DNA from 3 places in the Leclercia sp. S52 genome. Region 2 is predicted to be linked to each of the others. Evidence: predicted binding sites of a transcription regulator. Region 2 holds the regulator's gene; each other region holds the start of a gene.
What was found. The regulator LexA, encoded in region 2, represses DNA repair genes until DNA is damaged. The targets are predictions, from matches to a motif close to TNCTGTATGTACATACAGNA.

Region 1: rmuC (DNA recombination protein RmuC) is a predicted target of LexA. The motif match lies at 968-987, and genes of this name have one in related genera.
Region 3: metR (HTH-type transcriptional regulator MetR) is a predicted target of LexA. The motif match lies at 1,407-1,426, and genes of this name have one in related genera.

What each region holds. Positions count from the first base shown of each region.
Region 1 is NZ_CP152474.1:4,693,305-4,695,572, reverse strand. Features, by position in the region: gene udp (uridine phosphorylase) at 130-891, shown strand; gene rmuC (DNA recombination protein RmuC) at 1,031-2,268, shown strand, end outside.
Region 2 is NZ_CP152474.1:280,177-282,444, forward strand. Features, by position in the region: gene plsB (glycerol-3-phosphate 1-O-acyltransferase PlsB) at 1-300, opposite strand, end outside; partial or broken gene AAHB66_RS01280 (diacylglycerol kinase) at 456-825, shown strand; gene lexA (transcriptional repressor LexA) at 936-1,544, shown strand; gene dinF (MATE family efflux transporter DinF) at 1,608-2,268, shown strand, end outside.
Region 3 is NZ_CP152474.1:4,703,880-4,706,147, reverse strand. Features, by position in the region: gene AAHB66_RS22620 (carboxylate/amino acid/amine transporter) at 1-534, shown strand, start outside; gene metR (HTH-type transcriptional regulator MetR) at 422-1,375, opposite strand; gene metE (5-methyltetrahydropteroyltriglutamate--homocysteine S-methyltransferase) at 1,493-2,268, shown strand, end outside.

The DNA of each region.
Region 1 (2,268 bases), 520 kb from region 2:
TCACTATTTCATGGTAATTAACTGCAATCAATTTTATTCATGGTGATGTCTGTCACGAAACTAAGCCGATTCCTTCGGTAAAGTACCGCTTTGCTTCTGCTGACAAACTGACCCACAGAGGAGTTTTCTATGTCTAAGTCTGATGTTTTTCATCTCGGCCTCACTAAAAACGATTTACAAGGGGCTACGCTCGCTATCGTCCCTGGCGATCCTGAGCGTGTGGAAAAGATCGCCGCGCTGATGGATAAGCCGGTTAAGCTGGCAGCCCATCGCGAATTCACGACCTGGCGGGCAGAGCTGGATGGCAAAGCGGTGATCGTGTGCTCTACCGGTATCGGTGGCCCGTCTACCTCGATTGCTGTTGAAGAGCTGGCACAGCTGGGCATCCGTACTTTCCTGCGTATCGGTACCACCGGTGCGATCCAGCCGCACATTAACGTTGGCGACGTGCTGGTCACCACTGCGTCCGTTCGTCTGGACGGCGCGAGCCTGCACTTTGCGCCAATGGAGTTCCCGGCAGTGGCCGATTTCGAGTGCACCACCGCGCTGGTGGAAGCCGCGAAATCCGTTGGTGCGACCACGCACGTTGGCGTAACCGCCTCCTCTGATACGTTCTATCCTGGCCAGGAGCGCTACGACACCTTCTCCGGTCGCGTTGTCAGCCGTTTCAAAGGCTCGATGGAAGAGTGGCAGTCTATGGGCGTGATGAACTACGAAATGGAATCTGCCACGCTGCTGACCATGTGCGCAAGCCAGGGTCTGCGTGCCGGTATGGTTGCGGGTGTGATTGTTAACCGTACCCAGCAAGAGATCCCGAACGCCGAAACCATGAAGCAGACCGAAAGCCACGCGGTGAAAATCGTGGTGGAAGCGGCCCGCCGCCTGCTGTAATTTCCCCTTTTCTATGCCAAAGGCCGACCTGTTCGGCCTTTTTCTTTGCGTAGCGCCTCGCAGAAAACCCTTTTCAAACTGGACGTTTATACAGCACAATTCTATTTTGTGCGGGTCATACCTTGATGCAGGGGGCATCGTGGATATTTCCATCCTTTTTTATGCCGTTATTGCGCTGGTCAGCGTCGGCGTGGGCTGGTTGTTCGCCAGCTATCAGCATGCGCAGCAGAAGGCCGATCAGCTTGCCGAACGTGAAGAGATGGTGGCCGATCTCAGTGCATTAAGACAGAACATAGCCCAGAGCGGGCACTGGCGCGACGAATGCGAGCTGCTCAACAACGAGTTGCGCAATCTGCGGGATATCAACACCTCGCTGGAAGCCGACCTGCGCGAAGTCACCACCCGGCTGGAGTCCACCCAGCTGCATGCGGAAGATAAAATCCGCCAGATGCTCAACAGCGAACAGCGCCTGAGCGAGCAGTTTGAAAACCTCGCCAACCGCATCTTTGAGCAGAGTAACCGCCGCGTCGATGAACAAAACCGCCAGAGCCTGAACGGCCTGCTGTCGCCTCTGCGCGAACAGCTGGACGGCTTTCGTCGCCAGGTGCAGGACAGCTTTGGTCAGGAGGCGCGGGAGCGGCACACGCTGGCCCATGAAATCCGTAACCTCCAGCAGCTGAATGCCCAGATGGCGCAGGAGGCTATCAACCTCACTAAAGCGCTGAAAGGCGACAATAAAACCCAGGGCAACTGGGGCGAAGTGGTTCTGACCCGCGTGCTGGAGGCTTCTGGCCTGCGCGAGGGCCACGAATATCAAACCCAGGTCAGCATTGAAACCGAAAACCGCGCGCGAATGCAGCCTGACGTCATTGTCCGTCTGCCGCAGGAGAAGGACGTGGTTATCGACGCCAAAATGACCCTGGTGGCCTATGAGCGCTACTTCAACGCCGAAGACGACTACACCCGCGAGACGGCTCTGCAGGAGCATATCGCCTCGGTGCGTAACCATATCCGCCTGCTGGGACGCAAAGACTACCAGCAGTTACCCGGCCTGCGTTCTCTGGACTACGTGCTAATGTTTATCCCGGTTGAACCGGCTTTCTTACTGGCGCTGGACCGCCAGCCGGAGCTGATCTCCGAGGCGCTGAAAAACAACATTATGCTGGTCAGCCCCACCACGCTGCTGGTGGCGCTGCGCACTATTGCCAATCTGTGGCGCTATGAGCACCAGAGCCGCAATGCCCAGCAGATTGCCGATCGCGCCAGCCGCCTGTATGACAAAATGCGCCTGTTCGTCGATGACATGTCGTCGGTCGGGCAGAGCCTGGATCGCGCCCAGGATAACTACCGTCAGGCGATGAAAAAGCTGGCCTCCGG
Region 2 (2,268 bases):
CTCTTCTTTCGGCGTGTACCAGGTGAACACGCGAGGGCCACCGTGGATAAAGATGTAGCGCGGCAACAGGGTGCCGTCGATCTCCAGCGGCTCCAGCGGATCGGGGAGATCGTGCGCCAGGCACTGGGCGCGCAGCGTCAGCAAGTCGGCCTTCGAGTTATAAGGCAAAACGTACATAATAGGACGCGAGGTATCGAGTCCTAACTCCAGCGTCGGAACCGCCGGAATAGACTTGCTTTTTACCAGGACGCTTAATGGTAAATTAAGTAATTTGTAGTAAATTCGTGGCCAGCCAGACATAAACGATGTAAAGCCTCTGGTTAAAAATGCAATTGCGGCGCAAGGATAACAGAAAGCGCGCAAAATTTCTGTTGTTACCCGTCATACTTCCGGTGGCTGCGCCAGGCGCTTAAGCCACCGTTTCTGACGCTATTTTCGAAGAAAGGTTTCTTTTAATGGCCAATAATACCACTGGGTTAACCCGAATCATTAAAGCTGCCGGCTATTCATGGAAGGGCATCCGTGCTGCCTGGATCAATGAAGCCGCATTTCGCCAGGAGGGGGGTTGCGGTCGTCGCGGCGATTATTATTGCCTGCTGGCTGGATGTTGATCCCATCACCCGCGTATTGCTGATTGGCTCGGTGATGTTGGTGATGATAGTCGAAATTCTGAACAGTGCGATCGAGGCGGTAGTCGACCGCATCGGCACTGATTTTCACGAGCTGTCGGGCCGGGCCAAAGATATGGGCTCTGCCGCAGTGCTGATGGCGATTATGGTTGCGTTGTTTACCTGGGTCACGCTGCTTTGGGGACATTTACGATAAGCCTTCAGAAACCGAACAAGTCTCTGGTTTTTTATGCGGTTTGTGGTTCCAAAATCACCTTTAGCTGTATATACTCACAGCATAACTGTATATACACCCAGGGGGGCGGAATGAAAGCGTTAACGACCAGGCAGCAAGAGGTGTTTGATCTCATTCGGGATCATATCGGCCAGACGGGTATGCCGCCGACGCGTGCAGAAATCGCGCAGCGTCTTGGCTTCCGTTCTCCAAATGCCGCCGAAGAGCACCTTAAGGCACTGGCGCGCAAGGGTGTGCTTGAGATTGTCTCCGGTGCGTCTCGTGGTATTCGCCTGCTGGTTGAAGCCGAAGAGGGCCTGCCGCTCGTCGGTCGCGTCGCTGCCGGGGAACCGCTGCTGGCGCAACAGCACATTGAAGGCCACTATCAGGTCGATCCAGGCATGTTCAAACCGAGCGCAGATTTTCTGCTGCGTGTAAGCGGTATGTCGATGAAAGACATCGGTATTCTGGACGGCGATCTGCTGGCGGTGCATAAAACGCAGGACGTGCGTAACGGTCAGGTCGTAGTGGCGCGCATAGATGATGAAGTCACCGTTAAGCGCCTGAAAAAGCAGGGCAACACCGTGCAGCTGCTGCCGGAAAACAGCGAGTTTTCCCCGATAGTTGTCGACCTGCGTGAAAATAACTTCTCCATCGAAGGCCTGGCGGTTGGCGTCATCCGCAACGGTGAATGGTTATAACTGATTTCTGACAAACTGCGGCGCTGCCGCAGTTTGCTTTTCCTGCCTCTGGCGAACATTTTCATGTCTCTCCTGACTGCTTCAGACAAGGCGTTGTGGCGTCTTGCACTTCCCATGATCGTCTCCAATATCAGCGTCCCTCTGCTTGGGCTGGTGGACACGGCAGTAATTGGTCATCTTGATTCGCCCGTCTATCTGGGCGGTGTCGCCATCGGCGCGACGGCAACCAGCTTCCTGTTTATGCTGCTGCTCTTTTTGCGCATGAGCACCACCGGGCTTACCGCCCAGGCCTATGGCGCAAAGGATCCGCTGCGTCTGGCCCGCGCGCTGGTGCAGCCGCTGATCCTGGCTCTGGGTGCCGGGCTGCTGATTGTGCTGTTGCGCACGCCGCTTATCGATCTGGCGCTGCATATCGTCGGCGGCAGCGAGGCCGTTCTCCATCAGGCGCGGCGCTTCCTTGAGATCCGCTGGCTCAGCGCCCCGGCTTCGCTGGCTAACCTGGTGCTGCTCGGCTGGCTGCTGGGCGTGCAGTACGCCCGGGCGCCGGTGATCCTGCTGGTGGTGGGCAACCTGCTCAATATCGTGCTGGATCTGTGGCTGGTGATGGGCCTGCAGATGAACGTGCAGGGGGCCGCGCTGGCAACCGCTATCGCAGAGTACGCCACCCTGTTAATCGGCCTGTGGATGGTCTGGCGGGTGCTGGCCCTGCGCGGTATTTCGCTGG
Region 3 (2,268 bases), 510 kb from region 2:
GTGGGCGCGGCGATCATTCGCTACGACAAAGTGAGCGATCACTTCTGGACCGGGCTGATGTTTGTCCAGCTCGCCAACATCAGCTTTGCGATCGGCATGGTGGGCTATAAGCGCCTGATGGAAACCCGCCCGATGCCGCAGCACAACGCCTTTGCCTGGTTCTACATGGGGGCAGCGATCGTGGCGGTGGTAGCGTGGTTCATGCTGGGGAATCCGCAGAGGCTGCCGACCACCACGCTGCAGTGGAGCGTGCTGATCTGGCTGGGGGTCGTGGCATCCGGGCTGGGTTACTTCATGTGGAACTACGGCGCCACGCAGGTGGACGCCGGAACGCTGGGGATCATGAACAACGTCCATGTCCCTGCGGGCCTGCTGGTGAATCTCGCCATCTGGCAGGAACAACCGCACTGGCCGAGCTTCATCATTGGGGGGACGGTGATCCTGGCTTCACTGTGGGTACATCGCCGTTGGGTCGCTCCGCGCTCCGGACAAACGGCAGATGGTCGCAAGCGTGATTCCGCGCTGAGCGAATAAAGGCCTCGGTCACCGGTTGACGCTGCTCGCCATCGCGTACAGCAGAGTACAGCCGGCTCCACAACCCCTCGCCCAGGGTCTTGGTCACCACCAGACCCTGGCGTTCAAAACTCTCCACCACCCAGTGCGGCAGCGCCGCAATGCCCATTCTGGCCGCCACCATCTGAATCAACAGCAGGGTGTTATCCACGCTTTTCAGCTGCGGGTTGATGCCTGCCGGCTGCAGGAAGTGACGCCAGATATCCAGACGACTGCGCTGGACCGGGTAGATCAGCAGCGTTTCCGTCGCCAGATCTTCCGGCGTGATGCGCGTTTTCGCGGCCAGCGGATGATCCGGGGCCAGCACCAGGCGCACTTCGAAATCAAACATCGGCGAATAGTGCAGCCCGCTGCGAGGCAGAATGTCCGAGGTCATCACCAGATCCAGCTCGCCCTGCACCAGGGACGGCTGCGGATCAAAGGTCACACCGGAGTTAAAGTCCATCTCCACCTGCGGCCACTTCTGGCGGAAGTTCTCAAGCGCGGGGGTCAGCCACTGAATACAGCTGTGGCACTCAATAGCGATACGCAGTTTGCTCTGCTGCGGCTCATGGCAGGCCTGCAGCGCGCTGGCGATCTGCGGCAGCACCTGATTGGCCAGCTGCAGCAGGATTTCCCCCTGCGGCGTAAAGCGTAGCGGCTGACTTTTACGCACAAACAGACGGAAGCCAAGGCGTTGTTCCAGATCGCTGAACTGGTGAGAAAGGGCGGATTGCGTCTGGTGCAGCGTGGCCGCCGCCGCCGCGAGAGAACCGCAGTTCCGCAACGCTTGTAGCGTTTTCAGGTGTTTTATCTCGATCATGAAAGTCCTTCACTTCGCCATGAACATATTGCGCTTGAGGAATATACAGTACTTGCGAATTATAGATGTGTAAACATCTGGACGGCTAAATCCTGAAAATTCCATAAGGGGCATACCATGACAATTCGCAACCACACCCTCGGTTTCCCGCGCGTCGGCCTTCGCCGCGAACTGAAAAAAGCACAAGAGAGCTACTGGGCAGGCAACGCAACGCGTGACGAACTGCTGGCGGTGGGTCGCGAGCTGCGCGCCCGTCACTGGGAGCAGCAGAAACAGGCGGGCGTGGATCTGCTCCCGGTGGGCGATTTCGCCTGGTACGACCATGTTCTGACCACCAGCCTGCTGCTTGGCAACGTGCCGGCTCGTCATCAGAACAGCGATGGATCGGTGGATATCGACACCCTGTTTCGCATTGGCCGTGGCCGCGCACCCACCGGCGAGCCCGCGGCGGCGGCAGAGATGACCAAATGGTTTAACACTAACTACCACTACATGGTGCCGGAGTTCGTGAAGGGCCAGCAGTTCAAACTGACCTGGACCCAGCTGCTGGATGAGGTGGACGAAGCGCAGGCGCTGGGCCACAAGATCAAACCTGTCCTGCTGGGCCCGGTGACATATCTGTGGCTGGGCAAAGTGAAGGGCGAGCAATTTGACCGCCTGAGCCTGCTCAACGATATTCTGCCGGTGTACCAGCAGGTGCTGGGCGAGCTGGCAAAACGCGGCGTTGAGTGGGTGCAGATCGACGAACCGGCGCTGGTGCTGGAGCTGCCGCAGGCGTGGCTGGATGCTTTCAAACCGGCGTATGACGCCCTCGCGGGCCAGGTGAAGCTGCTGCTGACCACCTATTTCGAAGGGGTGACCCCAAACCTCGACACCATCACCGCGCTGCCGGT